DNA from 4 places in the Leptolyngbya sp. CALU 1928 genome. Region 3 is predicted to be linked to each of the others. Evidence: predicted binding sites of a transcription regulator. Region 3 holds the regulator's gene; each other region holds the start of a gene.
The links. Region 3 encodes NtcA, which controls nitrogen genes in cyanobacteria. Its sites were predicted from a motif close to TTTGTANNNNNNNNTACAAA; they were not measured.
Positions count from the first base shown of each region.

Region 1 (3,465 bases), on a different contig from region 3:
CAAGGTGAAGCGCTTGGCACCCAGTTTGAACCCCAACCCCGCCCTGCCAATGCTCGTAAACGCTGGATTGCCCATGGATTAGTGCCTATGGGCAAGCTTTTTTTAGATGAAGGCGCAGTGCAGGCAATTCGTTATGCGGGCAGGTCATTGCTTGCCGCCGGAATTATTTGCGTGGAAGGTGAGTTTGAAAGCCAAGATGCGATCGCTTTGTGCGATCGTTCCGGTGAAGAATTTGCCCGTGGAATCGTGAACTATAGAAGTACAGAACTGAAAAAAATTCAAGGGCACCAATCTGATGAAATTCAGCAGATTTTAGGATACTCCTGCCCAGAAACCATCGTTCATCGAGATAACCTGGCACTAATGCATGAAGCATAGAATAGGGTCGCAACAATGGGTTCTTTAAGGAGCGCAATGCTTCCAAAGAGTCCTGTTTTGAAAAGCTTCTCTAGCGTTTTATAAATCGCCCACCGCCATTCGTTGGGCAGAAGACTGCACCAATGACTTACGCCGAGTGCTGGAGTAATCATTGGCAGAAGTCGGCATACTGGGAGTTAAACTTTCCAAATTTAGGCGATAGCCAACATTCCGAACCGTCTGAATTAAGCTAGGCTGGCGTGGATCAGTTTCCACCTTTTTTCGCAGTGACAGTACATGGGTGTCAACTGTGCGCGGATTGTCAATGGCATCGGGCCAAGCTCGACGGAGTAATTCTGAGCGGCTCAGCGGCAGACCTTCCGCCTGGGCTAACACATATAAAAGGCTAAACTCTTGAGGAGTCAGATCGATTAACTCGTCTCTAAATCGAACGCGACGATGAACTAGATCAATTTTCAAGTCGCCACAGTCTAAGGAAATAGGCGGTGGCATTGCCACTCGACGACGGGTTAGAGCCTCCACTCGTGCCAAGAACTCTTGCATTCCAAAGGGTTTAGTCAAATAATCATCTGCACCTGCCCGTAGTCCTTCCACAATATCGGCTTCAGTATTGCGGGCAGATAACATCAAAATTAAGGACTGTTGCTGCCTTAACCACCGACAAAACTCAACCCCGTTTCCATCCGGCAACTCAGAATCTAAAATCACCAATCCCGGCTGACGATGCTGGAACACGTCCATTCCTTGGCGAATATCAGCAGATTGGTAAACTGTTGAACCAGTCTGCTGCAAATGCCACCCCAGCAGCGATCGCAAGTGGGGATTTCCTTCAACAATCTGGATACAAAAAGCTACCACTCAGGCTTGACTTCCTTCCGATTTGTGTTTTCAATGTAACAGAGACCACCGCTCATATTTGTAATCACCGTTACTCAAGAAGATCAGCCTTTCTATTGGCTGTGACATTTAAAATCTTTCTAACGGCTGACTAAAAAGCTACTAGAATCCGCTTCATTAAAGTTAAGATAGGTTCATTAGACTAGACTTGGCAATCACATTTCGTGCATCAGCCTAATCTTGTTTAGTGGAAAGACAGCAATCCACTGTTCTTAGCAAAGGCGCTTTTCACACCCTACTATGCTGCAAGATACTCTAACAATTCGTTACTACCAACGGTTAACCGACGATCTGGTTGACTTATGGAGTCGAGGCTATCGATTTGATGATCTGCGAATGTATATTGATGGTTACCTTGCTGCACTAAGGCAAGCTAATAGTCTTGAAGCCTATCTAATTCATCGTTTGGAAGAAGAAGTTACTCGCTATCTCTACGATGTCTCTAACTTTGAAAAACCAGAGCCGGAAGTTGAGCGTGGTTACTACTAAATAGAGCAAAAATCCCCTCTGTTGAACGAAACAAAGGGGATTTTTAGATCTGTATGGACTGTAAATGGCGATCGCCATCTTTCAAGCGCGATCGCTACGATGCCATAGCAACTTCTACTATCTGCTGCAATTCACCCTTCTGGTAAAGCTCAATCAATATATCTGAGCCACCCACAAACTCCCCATTTACATACACTTGAGGAATGGTAGGCCAGCTAGAAAATGCTTTAATCCCATCACGAATTTCAGGATCTGCTAAAACATCTACTGTTTCAAACGGAACGCCTAGAACGTTGAGAATTTGAACAACATTATTGGAAAAACCACACTGGGGCATCAATTTATTCCCCTTCATAAAAACCATCACCTTGTTGTCTTGGATCAAGCTTTCAATCCGTGCTTTAGTCTCTGGAGTCATAAGTTTACTTAAGTAATGGGCTATGAACTAATTGAACGCTGAATACTGAAGGCTCTACTAAGCTAAACAGCTTGCTTAGAAGATTCCCAGGCTTGAGGGGTGTAGGTTTTAACCGCCATTGCATGAATCGCTCCAGTTAACATTTCAGTTTGAATCGCATGGTAGACAAGCTGATGCTGTTGAACTAATCGCTTTCCCTCAAAAACTGGAGAGACTACAATCACTTCGTAGTGTTCGCCATCGTTTGTCAAAACCTGAACCTGAGCATCGGGTATCTCAATCTTAATCATGGCTTCAACCTGATCGGGGCTAACCATTGACCCTCCTTATCTTGTTGAGTAACTCAACTTAGTTTAACGATTTGAAACTGATCTATGGGTTTGCTTAGAGTTCCACTTGACATCTTTCACAACTGAACGCTACGAAGCAAAAAATACGAATTGAAAGCAACTTGGTGTTTGACCGAGTTATTTGGCAGAAGTGGGAGACGGGACAGCGCTATCGGCACTGGGTCGAGGGAAGGGAGAATCTACAAAGCCAAGCTCAAAAAGCTGCTGATAAGCTTTTTTACCTAAATCGCGCGTAGGTTGTTGGCTCCGAATGATTTGCACTAGCAGAGGAACCGCTAATTCAGACTGGTTTTGAGCGCGATGCACTAAGGCTAGTTGATAGGTTGAGTTATCCCGCATTTCAGCGGTTTCTAAGGCTTTGCGGCGATGCCCATCCGCAATCCGATTGTCAATTCCAGAAAAACTTCCGGCAAGTTCTTGATAGAAATTGGAGAGTTGGTTGAAAACTTGACGGGCTTCCTGAAATTTTTTCAATGCTAGAGGATAATTTTGGGAAGAAACGGCACTGTTTGCTTCTTGCATCAACTTTGTGCCGCCTTGCAAACTGAGAATCCCAGTTTCTTGGCTAGTAGGGCTAACAACGTTGGGAGCATTTGGATCAATAGGTTTTGCCTGGTTTGGACCCGTTGGCAATTCCTGCGCCGATAACGTTTCGGGCTTAAAGGCGCTGGAAGCGACCAGAATCGACAAGGATGCCAAACTAGTAACGTAAAGAAAACGACGCATTCCAGAGAATTTCATGAGGCAACGTTGCTAAAGGAAACGGGAGTTACTTGAACTTCTGTATAGTACCACTGCAACTTGTCATGCGTCGAAGTACCTATCTTGATACTTTATATCCCGGTGAATTTCAAGCGCGAGGTCTTTTGAGAAAAACTTGGAGTAGTCTGGAGATGCGATCGCGCTTTTTCTGCCAATCACGCTCACAAAATT
Region 1 is NZ_JBXBCE010000001.1:2,048,388-2,051,852, reverse strand. Features, by position in the region: gene proB (glutamate 5-kinase) at 1-378, shown strand, start outside; gene AC1S5B_RS09530 (response regulator transcription factor) at 457-1,236, opposite strand; gene AC1S5B_RS09525 (DUF6761 family protein) at 1,516-1,764, shown strand; gene grxD (Grx4 family monothiol glutaredoxin) at 1,859-2,182, opposite strand; gene AC1S5B_RS09515 (BolA family protein) at 2,245-2,499, opposite strand; gene AC1S5B_RS09510 (hypothetical protein) at 2,650-3,273, opposite strand.
Region 1: AC1S5B_RS09525 (DUF6761 family protein) is a predicted target of NtcA. The motif match lies at 1,294-1,313, and genes of this name have one in related genera.

Region 2 (3,465 bases), on a different contig from region 3:
TTCATGGTTAGGGCTGCTGCATAACCTGCTGCTTGCACAGACTCCATGGCGGCTTTGTCAAATTTGCCCTCTGGATAGGTGAAGTAGCGAATGGGTCTACTTAACTCTGCTTCTAGAATGCGTTTGGAATCTTGAGTTTCCAGCAGCAGTTGTGCCGGAGTCAAGCCTTCCATTACCTTGTGGTTGACGCTATGGGAGGCGATGGTCACAAGCGGATCTTTCGCCATTTCCCGCAGTTGCTCCCAGTTCAGGCTGGAGCGTCCCATTTGTTTGCCAACTTTCGCGGTATAAATCGAGAAGAGTGCGGGGTAATTATATTTTTTTAACAGGGGATATACATAGTCGTAATGCCCTTTGTAGCCATCATCAAAGGTGAGCAAGATTGGTTTGGCTGGTAATGGGCTGCCTGTGCGGAGATGGACGACCAGTTGATCCATGCTGATGGGAGTTAACCCTTTTTGTTTGATTAGCTGGAGGTGCTGCTCAAATTCTTGGGGTGTGACATCAAAAAATACGAGTTTTTCCGGCAAGATGTCGTGATACATCATGACGGGTACTTTGGCTTTCCGTGCGAGAGAGTTGATTTCGGGAAAAGGGCTAGGACTGAGATACGCCATGACCTGAGGCGCTATCTGACCGACGATCGCGTCCATCCCAAAGGCAGGTTGTTCGACCCAATTGGCGGTTTGAGAAATGTTTTTAACCAGTTGGAGCAGTCCATTGGTGGTTTGAGTCGCTTGGTTTGGCTGACAAGCGAGACTTTTGGCAGGGGGCAGCGGTTGCGCGATGGCGGGTTGTTCAGAGCTTGGTTGCTCTAAGGTGCTGTTGGAATCTAACGATCGCTCAATCGTTAGGGTTGCTGAAACAGGGTGCGATCGCTCAATTGCACAAAATAGAAGTGGAGTAAGCACGGCGATCGCCAGTCGCGATCTCTGATTCAAAGGACTCATCGGATTGAATTTGATAAAAAACCTACCCACGCTGCCCATAGTTCACCAAGCTTCATAAGTTCCCTAGACATATCTACCCCATAACGGTGGCTTTGTCAGTTTTTTTGACGTTTTCTCGCGGATATATTATGCCTTCTCTGCCTAAACCTATGCTTAGCAACCCCTGTGTTGAATCAAATCAGCATAGAAATCACCGGGGCGGATTTTACGGATTGTCACTATGGAAATTTTTCCTATGGTAGAGAAAAACTTTGGTTCATAGTATGCTCGATGGTCATCGACTTAACAACTTTTTATCATTCTCCACAGAGAGTATTTTTTGTATAAAAGATTACAGAATAACCGAGTCGAAAAAGATGCAATTCATTAAGGGTTATTTTTGTTATTTTCTTAGACATCCTCAAAAAGATGAGATAGCACCCAGAAAATTCATGCGTTAAGCGTTTGATTGTTTCGCTTCAAGATTTTTGAAGCAGTGAGATCGCTCAGGGTTCCGCTAATTTCAGTTTTCTCATCTTCCTACTAGTCATGTAGGATGCTACTCGTCAAAGTGCCGCTCATTAACTCAAACTCATTAACTTAAACTCAGTGAGGAATTCCTACTAATGACCATGAGACTTCCGGTTAAGCCGCCTTCAGCCCGAAGGAAGCAGCGTTTAATGCCAGCCCAAAAGAACCAGTGGCGATCGCTCGATTGGTACTCTAGAAAGCTATCCCCCAGCGCTCAAGCCTGCATTCCCCTTGCTCTGATCATTGTATTAATTTGGGGGTATGAAGCATTTGCTCAAGGCGCACCGACCCTCGCAGATGTAGCAAAAACCACTGAAACCCTCAAAGTGGGTCTCGATACCATGTGGGTATTGGTGGCTGGCATGTTGGTGTTTTTCATGAATGCTGGTTTTTGCATGTTGGAAACTGGTTTCTGCCGCCAGAAGAATGCTGTGAATGTTCTCGCTAAAAACCTGATTGTGTTTGCCCTTGCCACGATCGCATTCTGGGCGATCGGATTTGGGTTAATGTTCAGCAGCACAGGTGGCTTCATCGGCACCGGCGGTGGCTTCTTTTTAGCTGGTGCAGACAACAGCCCCGCCACAGGAGACGCTTATAAAGGCATCTTTAGTGCGCTCAGTTGGACAGGCGTCCCCCTGCTTGCAAAATTTTTCTTTCAGCTTGTCTTTGCTGGAACAGCCGCCACGATTGTATCTGGAGCCGTAGCAGAACGCATCAAGTTTGTTAGCTTTTTAATCTTCAGTGTCTTACTGGTTGGTATCGCTTATCCCATTACTGGACACTGGATCTGGGGTGGAGGCTGGCTAGCCACATTGGGCTTCTGGGATTTTGCAGGTTCAACCGTGGTTCACTCAGTGGGAGGTTGGGCTGCCTTGATGGCTGCCGCAATTCTGGGTCCTCGGCTAGGTAAATATAGTGCCAATGGGCATTCCAACGCCCTACCTGCCCATAACATGAGCATTGCAACTCTAGGTGCTCTGATCCTATGGTTAGGATGGTTCGGGTTCAACCCCGGCTCAACGATGGCAGTGGGGGATGGTTCGCTAATTTCTCATATTGCGATCACGACCAACACCGCAGGTGCATTTGGCGGACTTGCTGCAACTATTACGGCATGGCTCTATCTAGGCAAGCCGGATCTGTCCATGATCATCAACGGCATTCTGGCAGGATTAGTTGCCGTTACCGCAGGGTGCGCCTTTGTTACGATTCCAGCCGCCGCTGTGATTGGTACGATCGGTGGGATTTTAGTCGTGTTTGCAGTAGGGTTCTTTGACAAGCTTAAGATTGATGACCCGGTTGGGGCAACTTCAGTTCACCTAGTGTGTGGAGTCTGGGGAACTTTAGCTATCGGTCTATTTGCAGTGGGTCCAAGCGATGCGCCTGGTGCTCTGTATACAGCCGGTCCAGCCGCTGGACTGCTTTTGGGTGGTGGAATTGGGCAACTTTGGAATCAATTTGTCGGGGTGATGGCAGTGGGTGGTTTCACTGTCTTGGTTTCCACTATCTTCTGGTATGTCCTGAAGGCGACTTTAGGCATCCGCGTGACTGAAGAGGAAGAGCTTATTGGGCTAGATATTAGCGAGCATGGCATGGAAGCCTATGCAGGGTTCGTTAAAGACAGCACAGGTTTACCAACCGATTTATCCGGTAGTATTGATAGCTCTGGAGTGGCAAGCAAAAATTATTGAGCTAGCGATAAAGAACGGTTACACGCTTGAAAAAGCAGAAACATAGACCAAACTTTGAATGAAGACTACCTAAAATAGTGGAATCTTAATTTATTAAAAATTTAAGGTTCCACTTTTTTGTTGAACAGGATAAAGACAGGAAATATTTTCTGAGTACCGTCATAGGTAGGTGGTTCGATAGACTTTGCAGAATACCACCTCACGTATTTTGTCACTTGTAATACAACTTGCATTAACCGATAGGCTCACAATCAACTTCATCAGATTCTGCCTATAGGAAGATTTCAGTCTTCGTATACTGTGCTATCTAGGTG
Region 2 is NZ_JBXBCE010000001.1:1,642,673-1,646,137, forward strand. Features, by position in the region: gene AC1S5B_RS07645 (polysaccharide deacetylase family protein) at 1-950, opposite strand, end outside; gene AC1S5B_RS07650 (ammonium transporter) at 1,562-3,151, shown strand.
Region 2: AC1S5B_RS07650 (ammonium transporter) is a predicted target of NtcA. The motif match lies at 1,269-1,288, and genes of this name have one in related genera.

Region 3 (3,465 bases):
CACCCGTCCCCGAAAATTAGACTGATCTTGTTCTAAATCTTGAGGCGAGAGGCTCTTGTTTTTCGCATTACTGATGGCATAACGAACCGATTTTGGATCAAACTTTTTGTCGTCTAAGTTAAGTTTTTGGGTAACAATCTCTTTGACTAAACTTTGAGCATCCGATTCATCAAAGATAGAAAAATTGCGCGTCCATTTGCGCCCATTGCTATCTTGATATTTTTCAATATCAAGCCGTAAGATTCGGGCACAAAGCGCATGAAATGTCCCGATCCAAAGCTCTTTGGTAATGGTTTTATAAACGTGGGATTTCAGCCGAGTTTGCTCACTAGGCGAGAGCGCATCTAAGGGCTTGCCAAAATCGCTGCGAGCTTTTTGATCGGCAAATAGCTTTTCGATCCGCTCTTTCATTTCCCGTGCGGCTTTGTTGGTGAAAGTGACCGCCAAGATATTTTCGGGATCGACTTTATGGTTCAAAACCAGGTTTGCAATCCGGTAGGTGAGCGCTCGCGTTTTGCCAGAACCTGCTCCCGCTACCACTAACAGCGGACCGCAGTAATGTTCTACGGCTTGACGCTGAGAGGAATTAAGGTGGCTGATATCGAGAGTCTGGCTCATGGAGGCTATTTTGTGGAAGGTGCGGTTTCTAGATAAGGGTATCGCATCTTGCCATCCTGTGGAGTCCGGCAGAGGGTTTATTGGGGGCGATCGCCCCGGACTGATGCTAATTTATCTAGCCTAAGCCATGCCCAAGATTTCGTAGCCCGCATCAACATAAAGAATTTGCCCTGTCATGCCGCTGGATAAGTCGCTGCATAAAAAGGCGGCGGTGTTGCCCACTTCTGTTTGGGTGACCGTGCGGCGTAAAGGTGCTACTGCCTCTACGTGATGAATCATATCCAAAATGCCGCCCACCGCAGAGGATGCCAAGGTGCGGATAGGTCCGGCAGAAATGCCATTGACTCGAATATTTTGAGGACCTAGTTCTGCTGCTAAATACCGGACACTCATTTCCAACCCTGCTTTGGCAATTCCCATGACGTTGTAATTGGGGATCACCCGCACGCCGCCTAAATAGGTAAGCGTTACAATGCTGCCGCCTTCCGTCATCAATGGTTTTGCCGCCCCGCAAAGCTTGACCAAGGAATAGGTGCTGATGTCTAGGGCGGTGGCAAAACCAGCGCGAGACGTTTCCACAAAGCCACCGGTCAGGTCGTCTCGGTGGGCAAATGCCAGACAATGAATCAAAATGTCGATTCTTCCCCACTTGTCGCCTACGGTGTCAAAGGCGGATTGAATTTGAGCATCGTCTTGAACGTTGAGTGGCACAAATACGCTGGGATTGAGCGGCTCTACCAACTCAGCGACTTTTTTTTCCATTTTCCCTTTTTCATCGGGCAGATAGGAAATGCCGATGTTTGCTCCGGCTTTGTGAAGCTGTTGGGCAATACCCCAGGCGATTGATCTGTTGTTGGCGATTCCGGTCACAAGGGCATTTTTTCCAGTCAAGTCGAGCATGGTGATCAATACTTTGAGGGCACCTATGAGGATACTGAAATATGAGGTACAAAGATAGCAAGCTAAAATAGTTCAAGGGTTCCAAGTTTAGCTTCGGAAATCAGTTTTAATGGATCTTAGTAATTATTCTTGCAATGAATTTTGTTCAAGTTGCTAGGCTGCGGTTAATATACTGATACTTCCTAGGCTCTTTTATAATGGTAATGAGAGAGCATTAGATTAGTAGCTCCAGCCTTTTTTATGTGAGTTGAGATCGCCCCATTTTGTAACAACGAGTACAAAAAAACCTCTAGGAGTGCGTTTAAGTATTCTAAGTTACAGAGTTAAATGTCAGGCATTCGACACTTTTCATTCAACGAGTTGGCACGTAATAAGGACTCCGAGCAGGGGAATTATGGTTGTGACGCAAGATAGACCACTGGCATCGGTATTTCGTCAGATGGGAAGTGGGGTGTTTCCTCCCGTTGTCGAATCGTTTGAACGGGGTAAGACAATTTTCTTTCCAGGCGATCCCGCTGAACGCGTCTACTTTCTAGTCAAGGGAGCCGTAAAGCTCTCTAGGGTATACGAAGCGGGGGAAGAAATCACAGTTGCATTATTGAGAGAAAATAGTGTGTTTGGGGTTTTGTCGCTGATTACAGGTCATCGGTCTGATCGCTTCTATCATGCCGTGGCATTTACGCCCGTGGAGTTGCTTTCGGTGCCGATTGAGCAGGTCGAGAAGGCGTTGAAAGATAACCCTGATTTATCGATGATTTTGCTACAAGGCTTGTCTTCGCGCATTTTACAGACCGAAATGATGATTGAAACCTTGGCTCATCGGGATATGGGTTCTCGATTGGTTAGCTTTTTATTGATTCTGTGCCGAGATTTTGGCACCCCCACCAAGGAAGGAATTACGATTGATCTGAAGCTGTCTCATCAGGCGATCGCCGAAGCAATTGGCTCTACCCGCGTTACCGTTACCCGGCTTTTAGGCGACTTGAGACAAGATAATATGGTTTCGATTCATAAAAAGAAAATTACTGTTCATAATCCTGTAACGTTAAGTCAGCAGTTTACCTGATGATTTAAGGTTTGAGACGCTTAAAAATAAAAGCCTTGCGCTCACAAATTAGCGCGTAAGTAGAAGTCATCATCAAAGATTCATGGGGTAGGCTATAGATGAGCTTGCCCCTGTTTGCATTGCAAAAGTTGGAGCGTTTTGGTTTGGAGCAGCGATGTCTACGGGGCTGATCCTAATATTTGCAATTTTGGTGATTGGTGGTGTGATTGCCACTGTCGGCGATCGCATTGGCACCAAGGTAGGAAAAGCCCGCCTTAGCCTGTTTAACTTGCGCCCTCGTCGGACGGCGACCTTAATCACCATTTTGACTGGAATTGTCGTTGCCGCCTCTACCTTAGGAATTTTGTTTGCAACGAGTGGTCCACTCCGCACGGGAGTGTTTGAGTTAGGCACGATTCAACGCAAGCTAAGACGGGCACGCGGTGACCTAGACAGTGCGAAAAGCCAGTTAGAAACGGCTCAGTCTCAAAAGAAGCGCACCGAAGCAGAGTTAAACCGGGCAAAAGCCCAAGAAATTGCGGCTCAAAAGCAATTGATGAGTACTCAAAAACAGATTCAGACGATTGGCGGCTCCTTAAAAAGCGCGATCGCCGAACGGAATCGCGCCCTGAGCGATCGTGTTGCAGTCCAACAGACTCTCGAACAAAACCGCAGTCAACTTGCCGCAATCTCTGAGCAAGTACTGCAATTCCGCTCCAATATTAGACAACTGCAAGCTGAGCAGAGTCGAGTTGTGGCAGTGGCGGAAGAGGAAATTAGAGCCAAAAATGCGGTTATCAATGAGCGAGAAGGGCGACTCAAACAGCTAGAAGCCCAGCAAGATTTTTTGGTGCAAGAAATTGGCAAGCTAGAGCGGGAAGCTGAGGGTTTACGCCGGGGCA
Region 3 is NZ_JBXBCE010000019.1:313,619-317,083, forward strand. Features, by position in the region: gene pcrA (DNA helicase PcrA) at 1-618, opposite strand, end outside; gene AC1S5B_RS26780 (hypothetical protein) at 617-742, shown strand; gene fabI (enoyl-ACP reductase FabI) at 739-1,518, opposite strand; gene ntcA (global nitrogen regulator NtcA) at 1,913-2,584, shown strand; gene AC1S5B_RS26795 (DUF3084 domain-containing protein) at 2,739-3,465, shown strand, end outside.

Region 4 (3,465 bases), on a different contig from region 3:
AATGACCGAGTCTGCTGTTTCTCATCAACTGCGAACCCTTCGGACTATGCGACTGGTTAGATATCGTCGTCAGGGGCGGAATGTGTTCTATTCTCTAAAAGATAGTCACGTTCTAAACCTATATCGTGAAGTGGCTGAGCATCTAGATGAACCTGAAGATTTGTAGAAGCTAGGTGTCGAAGGATGAAGCAATAGATTTAGAAAAGATTATTCATCCTTCAACTAAGCCGCTTACTCTTCGCCGCCTTGTACTTTTAGCATGACAAATCCTAGTCCTAACCCTACCAAAATTAGGCTAGATGCCAAAATAGCAGTGGTAAAAATTTCTCCCATGAACTGGTTGCTCCTTATGCGATCGCGTCAATTAAGTCGTGAAATATAAATATCACTCTTATCAAGAATTCTAAACCAGATTGCTCACACTTCCAGTAACAATGGATAAACCCCACGATTCTCCGTTTCGTCCTCGCTTAGCAATTCCTGTGGGTGACCCGGCAGGAATTGGTAGTGAAGTGGTGTTAAAAGCCCTAGCAGATCCGCAGATTCGACAAAGCTGTGAGATCACGGTAATTGGCAGTCGATCGCTGTTAGAAAAAACCTATTCCCAATTGCTAGCCTTGGGTACAGAAGAGCCATTGGCAAATCCAGATAACTTGGCTTTATTGGATGTGAGACTCGACCCAGAACTTGAGCAGCAGATTCATTTAGGGAGAGAGAACGCTGCCGCTGGTGCCGCTAGTTTTCAGTTCTTGGATCAAGCGATCGCCCAGACGCTCTTAGGTGATTTTCATGCCATTGTCACGGCACCAATCGCAAAATCTGCCTGGAAAGCGGCTGGGCACCACTATCCAGGACAAACTGAACTGCTGGCTAAGCGCGCTGGAGTCAACCGCTTTGGCATGTTGTTTGTAGCGCGATCGCCCTACACTGGCTGGACACTACGAACCCTGCTGGCAACCACCCACATTCCCTTACAGCAGGTTTCTGAAACCCTCACAGCGGATTTAATGACGCAGAAACTAGAGTTGTTGCTTAACTGCTTACAACAAGATTTCGGCTTAGAAACTCCTCGAATTGCGATCGCAGGACTCAATCCTCACAGTGGCGAACAAGGGCAACTGGGGCGGGAAGAACAGGATTGGTTGATCCCGTGGTTGAATCAAATGCGCGATCGCTTTCCCAAGATCGCTTTAGAAGGACCTGTACCACCTGACACCCTTTGGGTCAAACCTGGACAAGCTTGGTTTGGCACAGAGATATCACGCAGGAAAAGCATTGGGAAGGACATTCAAAACTCAAGACCCAAAACTCAAAACTATTCTGATGCCTATCTCGCTTTGTATCATGATCAAGGACTCATTCCAGTCAAACTGATGGCATTTGATCGCGCTGTCAATACCACGATTGGGCTACCGTTCGTCCGCACTTCCCCCGACCATGGAACCGCATTTGATATCGCCGGACAGGGGGTTGCAGATGCTACCAGCATGAGAGCAGCGATCGACTTGGCGGTGGAATTGAGCGATCGTCGTCAACAGTTGCTCACTTAAAAGCCTCCCCTGCGTGAAATTCAAGCCTGAGCGACGGAAACCACACAAACTATTCACTGATGATCGTGATCGCTCAGGCTCAACTCGACCCAGCTATTTGCCTAAATTCAAGTAGATCTTCGCCAGATATTAGTCAGGGTTTAGTGACTTTCGCAAGTTTTCTTAATATACTCAGAAGAGTATTGGCGTAAAAATACAAGTTATATGGTATATCAGGCTACAGATAGAGATTTTACCTGTTCCCGAATAATTTTCCTGCACTGTTAAAAACTTAAATTTTTATCTGCCCGCTTGATTCATTCAATAGCGCTACTTGTTGTTTTGATGTGCTAAGAAGCTTAGAAGGGTGATTATGCTTCAATCAATTCAGTATTCCTTACCTTTAATTCAAGATGAGGCTCGTCAACTCGTTCAAGAAGGTCTGGTGAGCCGCCATCAACCTATCTACATTTTGTGCCAGTACATCCCTGCTCGTGAATGGGCATGGATTGAATGTGAATTAGAACGCTGTAATTTCTTGCTGAGAGATCGCATTGGCGATCTGATGGGTTACGAAAAGTGGGAGAACGACTAAGTAAATAGCCTGTCTTCGGTTTACACATGGCTCTCAGCGCTTTGAGCCTCATCGAAAAATGTCGTCAACACATCCAAGATGTGGCAAGTACTATGCTTGCCACATCCTGAGTTAGAAGCAACTGTCTTTCTACTCTTGATTCCTTAGCTTTTCGAGTTCTGCCCGAATGGTGGCAATTTGAACAGTCAGTTCTTGCAGTTCAGTTTGGACACTAGGCGCGGTTGGAACAGACGTAGTAGGCGTTGATGGATAAGGGTTTTGGGCGCGGCGTTGACTCAGAACAGTGTCTACAAAGTTACGAGCATCTTGCTCAGTCGATTCTCCTTTAACTGCCCATTCTTCGGCAAGCTGACTCCACTCTTGGCGAAGTTTTGATAGGTTTTCACTCCGCTTTTGTGGATCTTGAACAACCTCAATCAGGGATGCCGTTGCACCTAATGTGACACGAAAACCATTTTGCAGTAGCTGAATCAGCGTCTCAGAATTCATCAGGTGTGTTTCCTTAAGGATCAAGGGAATGGTTTCTAAATGTTTATGGGATATATGCTGCGAGAAATCGCACTTTCAGCAGGAGCATAAAGGGTCTGAAAGAAAAACTGCAACGATTCTACTGTAATCTTGCCGATTCTTGCTTGAGAGATCGCGATTTTAACCAGTCGGCTCTAGATATTGGTTCACGTCATCTACCAGTCGGCTCAACTCGGCTTCAGTAGTCAGGCGAATGCGATCGTCTCTGAGGGTGATCAGCACTTTTGCCGCAAAGGGCGAAGACCAAATATTAGGGTTACAAAAAATTTCTAGAAAAACATCTCCCGTGTAGCGATACTCCATGGATTGCTGAGGCTTTGGTTTGGTAGCAGGCACACCTTTTGTCGCAACTGCTTTGAGGCTAGTCATGAGCGCAGCAATTTGGATTTTCAGAGTTTGGGCGGCTTCAGGCGTGAACTGAAAAGAAACCGACCCTTCAACTAAATTAAGCGTTAACGGGGGCGTAGGCATATACCGAAAAACCGAATGATTGGCACCCTCATGGTATTCGGGAAAGGGGACAGCCGCGATTGCTCTTATCATTAAGATTGACACTTCCAAAAACTGGTGTAGCAATTAAAGCGTAGGCAAAGTTAGGGCGATCTCGATCGCTATCAACCATAAACATCCTGAAGATAAGCGAAAAAATTCCTAATTGGAGACCCAAAGCAATTTTCAGTAGAATAAGTTGCTAGGCGGCTGTACCCGCAGATTGTTCTAGAAAAGAAGTATCCATCAGAAATTGATATCTATTTTAGGGACGCTTTTCGTCAAGCAAGAGCCGTTGCTCAGCAGGATTCCGAAGGCTTTCAC
Region 4 is NZ_JBXBCE010000001.1:1,057,237-1,060,701, forward strand. Features, by position in the region: gene AC1S5B_RS04845 (ArsR/SmtB family transcription factor) at 1-166, shown strand, start outside; gene petM (cytochrome b6-f complex subunit PetM) at 232-333, opposite strand; gene pdxA (4-hydroxythreonine-4-phosphate dehydrogenase PdxA) at 435-1,550, shown strand; gene AC1S5B_RS04860 (DUF4327 family protein) at 1,903-2,124, shown strand; gene AC1S5B_RS04865 (hypothetical protein) at 2,254-2,613, opposite strand; gene AC1S5B_RS04870 (hypothetical protein) at 2,773-3,195, opposite strand.
Region 4: AC1S5B_RS04860 (DUF4327 family protein) is a predicted target of NtcA. The motif match lies at 1,755-1,774, and genes of this name have one in related genera.